2 regions of the Aeromonas sp. 130281 genome follow, and region 1 is predicted to be linked to the other one. Evidence: predicted binding sites of a transcription regulator. Region 1 holds the regulator's gene; the other holds the start of a gene.
The links. Region 1 encodes LexA, which represses DNA repair genes until DNA is damaged. Its sites were predicted from a motif close to ANCTGTNTNNNNANACAGNT; they were not measured.
Positions count from the first base shown of each region.

Region 1 (4,696 bases):
TAGCGCAGGAACAGCTCTGTCTTGAGCAGCGGGTAGATGTCGATGCAGCGGGCGACGATCTCGCCGCGGGAGATCCCTTCGCAGCGCTCGATCAGGGCCGCCACCAGGGAGGGCAGGGCGAACAGGTGGAGTATGTTGTTGCGGTAGTAGGTCAGCAGGATCGCCTGATAGCGATCGAGGCTGATGATCTGCCCCAGCTTGTCCTCGCTCACCTCGAACTTGTTGAGCTCCATGGCCTGATCCAGCAGTGTCCTGGCATCCTCGTCCGGCATGGTGCTCTGGGGGCTGTAGGGCACCTGCTTGAGCAGGTCCAGATAGGTGTTGATCTGGGCCTGCAGCTCGTCCCGGGTCAGGGCATGGCGTTCGGCGGCCAGCAGCGCCAGGGCGCTCAGGGTCAGGCCGTTGACGGCGGCGGCATCGTTGATCCGGGTCATCAGCAGCTCGGCCAGCTGGTTGACGGTGGGGGCCATCCATTCGGGGCGCTCCTCCCGGCCAATGCTCTCCTTCCAGTGCGGCACGTGCTCGCCGAGGTAGCTGTTGAGGGTCAGCGGTTCGCCGAAGTTGACGAAGCCCCGGCCATAGTTGCGCAGCTTGCGCAGTATGCCGAGCACCTGCAGGAAGCTCTCCTTCTCCTTGCGGCTGCCCTTGAGCTCGTTGTGGTAGGTGTTCACCTCCATCACGTGCTCGTAGCCCAGATAGACGGGCACCAGGGTGACCGGCCTGTCCAGCCCGCGCATCATGGCCTGCAGCGTCATGGCCAGCATGCCGGTCTTGGGGGGCAGCAGGCGGCCGGTGCGCGAGCGACCCCCTTCGGTGAAGAACTCCACCGAGTAGCCCTTGGCAAACAGCAGGTTCAGGTATTCACGAAATACCGTGCTGTAGAGCGGGTTGCCCTTGAAGGTGCGGCGGATGAAGAAGGCGCCGCCGTGGCGGAAGATGGGGCCCGCCGGCCAGAAGTTGAGGTTGATGCCCGCCGCGATATGGGGCGGCACCATGCCCTGGTGATAGATGACGTAGGAGAGCAGCAGGTAGTCCATGTGGCTGCGATGGCAGGGGACGTAGACTATCTCGTGCCCTTCCTGGGCGAGCTGGCGCACCTGCTCGGCACCGTTGACCGAGAGGCCGCGGTAGAGCTTGTTCCACAGCCAGCCGAGGAAGCTCTCCCCGAGCCGGATCAGCCGGTAGGAGAAGTTGGAGGCGATCTCGTCCATGTAGCCATGGGCGCGCTTCTGGGCTTTTTCGAGGCTGATCCCCTCCCGTCTGGCCTCTTCCTCGATGGCCTGCTGGATCACGCTCGACTCCAGCAACTGCTTGAACAGCAGGTTGCGGTTCGGCAGCTTGGGACCGGTGGCCGCCAGTTGCTGGCGACTGAAGTGGGTGCGGGCCACCCGCGCCAGCTTGTGGGCGATGGCCTCGTCGGTGCCGTGCTTGTCCGCCATGTAGCGCAATGAGAGCGGCGGTGAGAAGCGCACCAGGTTTTCGCGCCCTTTCAGGATCACGATCAGCGCCTTCTTGAGCCGGTTCGGGGCCAGGCTGCTGATGATGTTCCAGCCGGAGGCTTCCTCGCCTTCCCGGCCGGGGGCGCGCCCCCAGAACAGGGTGACGGGCACCACCTGGATATCCAGCTCGGGATCCTGCTTGTGCAGGTCCAGCAGCTGGTGGAACTCCTGCAGGAAGGGCAGCGGCTTGTTGCGCGTGCCAAACAGGGGAGGCGGACGATCCAGACAGACGTAGCGCGGCAGCAGCTGGCCACCCAGTTCCAGCGGAGTGAAGGGGCCGGGCAGGCCGAGATCCTCGCAGCACTGTTGCAGGGTCATCAGGTCGGTGATCGAGCTGGTTTTCAGGGCGTAGACTATGGGTCTTGCCGGATCCAGCTTGAGCTCCGTGATGGGATTTTCCGGCAGGCTCTTGTGATTGACCAAGCCACTGACCGGCCATTGCAGGATGGCTCTGGAAATGTTCTGTCCAAGGGACATGTGCGTCTGCTCTCCAAAAAAATGCGGCGTGAGCATAGCAAATCACCGACGGCTTGTCGCCGAGAGGTAGGATGAGTGCCTTTTCAGGATAGAAGGTGCGGGATTTTTGCGACAAGGTGGGGACAAATATCAGCAACGCCTTGCCTTGGCCACAGCACTGTATATACTGCCAGTGTGCTGTATAAAAAGACAGGTGCCTATGCTATGAAACCCCTTACCCCCCGCCAGGCTGAAGTGCTGGAGCTTATCAAGGCGAACATGAGCGAGACCGGCATGCCGCCGACTCGCGCCGAGATCGCCCAGAAGCTTGGCTTCAAGTCGGCCAATGCGGCCGAGGAACATCTGAAGGCCCTGGCCAAGAAAGGGGTCATCGAGATCATGCCCGGCACCTCCCGCGGCATCCGTCTGCTGCTCGAGGAAGAGGAGGCTGCGCCAGAAGAGAACGGCCTGCCGCTCATCGGCAAGGTCGCGGCCGGCGAGCCCATCCTGGCCCAGGAGCACATCGAGAGCCACTATCAGGTGGATCCCGCCCTGTTCCACCCGCGGGCAGACTTCCTGTTGCGGGTGCAGGGCATGAGCATGAAGAACATCGGCATCATGGATGGGGATCTGCTGGCGGTGCACAAGACCCAGGAGGTGCGCAACGGTCAGGTGGTGGTGGCGCGTCTCGATGAAGACGTCACCGTCAAGCGCTTCCAGCGCAAGGGCAGCCAGGTGTGGCTGCTGCCGGAGAACGAGGAGCTCTCCCCCATCGAGGTGGATCTCTCCAGCCAGCATCTGACCATCGAAGGGCTGGCGGTCGGGGTCATTCGCAACGCCGACTGGATGTAGCCATCGAACATGCCAAGGGGCCTCCTGCGGGAGGCCCCTTCGTTTGTGCGTTTTCCCCGATCTCCTTTCCTCCCCGATCCCCGCCATTGCCGCCGCCCGGATCCACCGTAAACAGTACCGCCACGCATCGTGCATTTCGGATATATCCTTTGAGAAGGCCCGCAGTGTCATGGCCGGATAATCGCCATGACCTTGAGTGTGCCGCCAGGTCAGCATGGGTAGCAGGGATGCATCACGGCTGGGGCGGTGCGGGACAGGGAGAGTCGTCAGGCAGCAGGACGACTCAATACAGTCAGTACGCGACGGTGCCTGGTCTGCCTCCCGATGGCAGTCACACTGGTCGGCGTGGCCTGTTGAGCAAGGAGGACAGGTATGGCTTCAAGCTCGCCGTGGGATCCGGGTCCGGCCGCAACCGCAACCCCCGCATCCTCCATCACCCGATTCATCAAGGGCAGTCGGATGACGTGGTTTTATGCGCTCTGGGTCTATCACAAGGGCGATGGCTGGACCATCTGGCTGGGGTGCCCCAAGGACAAGATTGTCCGCCTGGTTCGTCTGTTCCGCCGCCACCACGACATAGGTTTGCCAGATGCCCCCTGGACGGCCCCGGTCATTCCGCTGCGCGCCACTATCCGGCGCCCCCAGGGGCAGCGAAGACTGCGACCCTGAGCCAGTCCCCCGAACAGTGTGTGAGCCCCACCCGGTGTGGGGCTTTTCTTTATCCCCGCCATGGCCGGGAGATAGTGGTTGTCTCCTCCCTATGGGGACCTTTCCTGACCGGGATCCGGACTCGGGACTAGGCAGAAACGGGGCCTGGCGGGTTACAATAGCCCTTCATTGGCCCCGCCATCTGGCTGGTTGAACTAGCAAGGTTCTGTTTTATATGGTTAAACCACGTTTTTCCCTGCTGTTGTTGCTCTTCGTCGGCAGCATAATGGCGGCTTATTACTGGAGCCAACCCTCCCTGCCTGCGCAGGCGGATTATTATCCGGTAGGGCGCGACATCAATCCCTTCACCCTCACGGATGGGGATGGGAAGCCCTTCACCGCCGCCAATCTGGCGGGGCACTGGACCTTCCTGTTTATCGGCTACACCTATTGTCCCGACGTCTGCCCGACCGCCCTGGCGGATCTGCGCTCCATCTACCCGGATCTGAAGAAGATCTCGCCCAGCAGCCAGGTGGTCTTCGTCTCGGCGGATCCCCAGCGGGACGACAGCGCTCGCCTCAAGAGCTACACCGCCTTCTTCCATCCGGAGTTCAAGGCGGCGACCGGCCCCCACCGCGCCCTCTTCCCCCTGGTGCGCAACCTTGGCCTCGTCTATTCCATCGTGGAGAGCGAACGCAAGGATTACCTCATAGACCACTCGGCCTCGATCGTGCTGATCAGCCCCGAGGGCAAGCTGGTGGCCATGTTCCGTCCCAAGGTGGCCCCGGGTGAGGTGCCTCATGTGGACATGCAGACCATGGTCTCCGACTTCGCACGCATAGTGCGGCTGGCCGACGAGTGAGACGCTGGCGCCGATTGTGCCTAGCTTGATGGCGTCCTGGCTGAGGGATCCTCGCCGCCACAGGGCCGTGTTTGCCCTGGCCCTGCCCATGGTGTTCTCCAACGTCACCACCCCCTTGCTCGGCCTGGTGGACACCTGGGTGATCGGTCATCTCGGTCAGGCCTGGTTCCTCGGGGGCGTCTCGGTCGGGGCAACCCTCATCAACCTCCTGTTCTGGCTGCTCGGTTTCCTGCGCATGTCCACCACTGGCCTGACCGCCCAGGCCCAGGGCGCCGCCAGCGCCGAGGGGCAGCTGGACACCCTGGCGCGGGCGCTCGGCCTCGCCGTCGGGCTGGGGCTGGCCCTGCTGTTGCTGGTGCTGCCTTTCTTGCCTGCCATC
Region 1 covers NZ_JBWVQS010000015.1:22,965-27,660, forward strand. The annotation lists gene plsB (glycerol-3-phosphate 1-O-acyltransferase PlsB) at 1-1,976, opposite strand, end outside; gene lexA (transcriptional repressor LexA) at 2,181-2,807, shown strand; gene AC1IN8_RS20750 (hypothetical protein) at 3,267-3,476, shown strand; gene AC1IN8_RS20755 (SCO family protein) at 3,691-4,317, shown strand; gene AC1IN8_RS20760 (MATE family efflux transporter) at 4,346-4,696, shown strand, end outside.

Region 2 (4,696 bases), on a different contig from region 1:
GTCGCTGATCACCGCCATCAGCCTGGACATCGCCTGTTGGGTATCGGCGACCACGGACTTGCCCTCCTGGGCCGCCATGTCCGCCTGGTTGGCCGCGCTCACCGCCGAGCTGGCATTGCCCGCGACCTGCAGGGCGGTGGCGCTCAGCTCCTCGAACGCCGTGGCCACCAGATCCACCTCCTGATACTGGGACTGCATGCCGGCACTGGTGCGCTCGGCCCCTTGCGCCGCCAGCGCCGCGCTGGCCCGGGTGCCGGCCACGGTATCGATCACCTGGCTGATGGTGGACTGCAGCTTGTCCAGGAAGTTGTTGAACCACTTCGCCAACTCGCCGATCTCGTCATCGCGACGCAGGTCGATGCGCTGGGTCAGATCCCCCTCGCCGCTGGCGATGTCCTTGAGGCGGGCCACCACGGTGCGGATGGGGGCGACGATGCGCTGGGCCATCAGCCAGATGCAGAGCAGGGCAAGGGCTGAGATGGCCCCGCCGATCAGCAACTGGGTGGCGACGCTGCGCTGGGACTGGCCCTCCAGCTCATCCTGCAGTTTCAGGGCGGAGGCGAGCACCACGGCACGGGGCAGTTCGATGTAGATGCCCCACTTGCGATCCGTCCCGCGCATGCTGACCGGCACGAAGGTCTGCAGCAGGGCGCCATCCGGGCTCCAGCGCGTGACCACCTCCCCCTTGGCGAGCCAGCCGTTGAGATCCGCCGACAGCCCCTGCTGCTCCAGGGTCTCCCCAAGGGCGACCTTGAACCCTTCGGCCCCGGCCACCCGCCCCTCGTGACTGAGCAGCAGCACCTTGCCCTGCCCGTCATAGAGCGTCTTGTCCATCTCCTCCACCAGGCTCTGCAAGGTGGCCAGCGAGATGTCGACCCCCACCATGCCGAGCAGATTGCCCTCTTCCAGCAGGGGGGCCGTCACCGAGGTCATCAGCACCTGACGGGTGCCCACCTCGTCCACATAGGGATCGAGCAGACAGAGGGCCTTGCTGCGAATGCTGCAACTGTACCAGTCATTCTCCAGGCCACCGTGCCCGGAGGGCTTGTCGTCGGCCAGCAGCGCCTCGTCCATCACCTCCAGGGTCACCTTGCCATCGACTCTGGCCCAGTAGCTGGAGAAGCGCCCCTTGTCGTTGGCCCCGAGCGCGGTCGAGCCCTGATAGTTGTCGTCTTCACCGTCGAGCTGGTTGGGTTCGAATACCGCATAGACCCCGAGCAGATTGGCCGACGACTCCGCCGCGTCCTGCAACTGCTGGTTCACGGCATTGCGCAGCGCCTCGGAGTGAACGAAGTTGTCCGCCGCGTTCTTGCGCTGGAACAGTATGCCTTCCGCCAGCAGGGTGGCCCTGAAATAGGCCTCGTCGAGGTAGCTGGTCACTCTGGCCGCCTGGGTTGACCCCATGGCCTTCATCCAGTTTTCTGCCGCGTGCTGCCCCTCCAGGGTGGTGGAGGTGAGCACCTGCTCCTGCATGCGGGCCGCGTTGAAGAGGGAAGAGGCGACCAGTGCGGCGGCACTGGCCAACAGACAGCAACCGGCGATCAGGGTGATCCGTCCCTGAACAGAAAGAGAACTCATGCCACATTTCCTAACGTCTACAGATGTGAACACTGTATCGGTTTTGGACACAAAAACTTAACTAAATCAGCTGAGATCCAGGCTCAATTGGTTGATCTCCCCCGCCCCTGGCAGACCGACCACCAGACCGAGCAGGCGAATGGGTTTTCCTTGAGACCGTTGCAACCCCTCGTGCAACAGATCGTGGAAACGGCTCGCCTGGTAGCTCCCCTTGCGATAGACGGTGGTCTGGTGGAAATCGGCAAACTTCAGCTTGATCCCCTGCCCCATCAGCGCCTCCGCAGGGCAAGCCCTGGCAAAGCGCAGCTCCAGCTCGGGAATGAGCCGGCCGAGCACCTCCCGGCAGGCGGCTTCATCCAGCACGTCGCTGGCGAGGGTCGTCTCCACCCCTATGCTCTTGCGTATCCGCCGGGCCTGTACCGGCTGATCGTCATGTCCCCAGATGCGGCCGGCCAGCATCTCCCCGAGCTTGCCGAAACGGCTCACCAGCTCCTCGTTGCCGAGCTGGCGGGCATCCTCGCAGGAGTAGAGCCCGAGGGACTCCAGCCGCTCCGCCGTCTTGCGGCCGATGCCGGGCAGCTTGCCGAGGGGCAGCTGGCGCACGAACTCGTCCACCTCCTGGGGGCGGATGACGAACAGGCCGTCCGGCTTGCGCTGCTCGGAGGCAAGCTTGGCCAGAAACTTGTTCGGCGCCACCCCGGCCGAGGCGGTCAACCCCAGTTCGAGGACGATGGCAGCGCGGATCTCGGCCGCCATCAGGGTGGCGCTGCCGCCGCAATGGGGGCTGTCGGTGACATCCAGGTAGGCTTCATCGAGGGAGAGCGGCTCCACCTGCTCCGTGTAGCGCAGGAAGATGGCCTGCAACTGGCGGGAGGTCTCCTTGTAGACGGCCATCCGCCCGGGGATCAGCACCAGCGGCGGGCAGAGCTTCCTGGCCAGGGCGCTCGGCATGGCGGAGCGCACCCCGAAGCGGCGCGCCACATAGTTACAGGTGGAGATGACGCCGCGCCTGTCGGCCGAGCCGCCGATGGCCAGCGGCACCTCCCGCAGGGCCGGGTTGTCCCGCATCTCCACCGCGGCGAAGAAGCAGTCCATGTCGATGTGAATGATCTTGCGCATGCCAGAGTCTGTTGAGCCGTCGGCGCCTGCCGCATGGTTGGGTGCACCTCCGCTGTCGTGACGAGGCGGCGACACCACTGTATGAATAACCAGTCAAGGCCCCATGCTACCCCAGCCCTGTCATTTCTGCCAGCGCGCGGGAGGAGAGGGACGGATAGACTCTCAAGGCACCATCCACATCAGACTCAAGGAGGAGAGAGATGAGAGCAATCTGGCCGGGACTCTGCCTGCTGCTGTTGCCGCTGACGGGCATGACCAAGGACCATCCGACCGCCGAGTGCAGTTGGCTGTTTGAGCGCATAGAGATACTGGAGAAGGCCATCAAGCAGGGGGACGAGCTGGGCACAAGGGAGGAGCTGGCAAAACGAAAGGCGGAGTTTCACAACAAGGCCTGCAGCCAATACGACTACTGAGCGCCATGAAGACGCGAGCCGACCCAGGGTCGGCTCGCGTGCATTCGATGCACCCGCACGCGGGTGCTCGCCCTCAGAGGATGCGGTTGTCCACCAGCATCTTGCGACGGGCCTCTTCCTTGGCCATCTTCTTCTTGCGATTGTCGCAGGGCTCCGGGCAGTCGCACTCCTTCTCGATCCCTATGGTGCCAAGGCCGCCACAGGAGCCGGAGATGGTCTTCTTCTGGAAGATGTAGCCGATGGCCATGGCCACCACCACCACCAGAAACACCCCGAAGGTGATCAGAAAGATCTGCATGGTATTACCCCTTTACTGTTTAACCAGATACGGCTCGACGGCATCCGGCGACAAGATTCCCAGGCGCCGCCGAGTGATGGCGACGCCTTCACGGTTAACCGGGCTGCTTGGCCAGGTAGGGCTTGAAGGCATCCGAGTAAGCCTCCTCGAAGCCCTCGTCCGTCTTGGTGATGACGAAGATGGCCAGACCCCGCTCCTTGGCATAGGCCAGGCTCTTCTGCGTTCCCATGACCGTCAGCGCCGTGGCCAGCCCGTCTGCCGTCATGCAGGAGGGGTGGATCACGGTGACCGACACCATGCGATGGGTGATGGGCTTGCCCGTCAGCGGATCCATGGTGTGGGAGAAGCGCTTGCCATCCAGCTCGTAGTAGTTGCGATAGTCCCCCGAGGTGGCGACGCCGTTGTCCCCTGGCACTATCACCTCCTGCACCGAGCCGGCATTGGCGGTCGGCTTCTCGATGGCGACGCGCCAGGGGTGACCCTTGCCGTTGACGCCATTGATCCGCAGCTCGCCGCCGATCTCCACCAGGTAGTTGCGCGCCCCCAGGGATTCCAGGTACTCGGCCACCTTGTCCACCCCGAAGCCCTTGGCGATGGCGGAGAGATCCACGTAGAGATCCGGGATGTCCTTTTGCAGGGTGTCGGCGTCGACCGAGGTTACCACATGCAGATTGCCGAGGCCCGTCTTCTGCCGGGTCTGGGCGATCAGCTCGTCGGATGGCACCTTGGTCGGTTTGGCATCCGGCCCAAAGCCCCACAGATTGACCAGGGGGCCCACGGTGACGTCCAGCGCCCCGCGGCTCTCGCGGCCAATGTGAATGGCCTCGGTCACCACCCGGGCTGTGTCACGGGAGACCACCACAGGGGTATTGTCCTTGTGCTGGTTGAAGCGCGACAGCTCGGAATCCGGGCGGTAGGTGGACATCTGATCGTTGACCCGCTCCAGCAGGACATCCACCTCGGCCTGCAGCTTGGCGGCATCCGTGACGGCGGCATCCGCCACCTTGATGGAGTAGTAGGTGCCCATGGTGCTGCCGGTGATGTGGATCTCCGGCTTGGATTGGACCGATTCCTGACCGCACCCAGTCAAGAAAAAGGCTAGCCCGAAGGCTAGCCAGGTCTTTACAACACTGTGCATGGATTAACCACCAAAGTCATCCAGGAGGATGTTTTCGTCTTCAACGCCGAGGTTTTTCAGCATGTTGATGACGGCAGCGTTCATCACGGGAGGTCCACACATGTAGAACTCGCAATCTTCCGGCGCCTCGTGGTTCTTGAGGTAGTTCTC
Region 2 covers NZ_JBWVQS010000002.1:259,511-264,206, reverse strand. The annotation lists gene AC1IN8_RS08200 (methyl-accepting chemotaxis protein) at 1-1,578, opposite strand, end outside; gene dinB (DNA polymerase IV) at 1,645-2,697, opposite strand; gene AC1IN8_RS08190 (hypothetical protein) at 2,898-3,110, shown strand; gene nqrM ((Na+)-NQR maturation NqrM) at 3,184-3,408, opposite strand; gene AC1IN8_RS08180 (FAD:protein FMN transferase) at 3,503-4,546, opposite strand; gene nqrF (NADH:ubiquinone reductase (Na(+)-transporting) subunit F) at 4,550-4,696, opposite strand, start outside.
Region 2: dinB (DNA polymerase IV) is a predicted target of LexA. The motif match lies at 2,773-2,792, and genes of this name have one in related genera.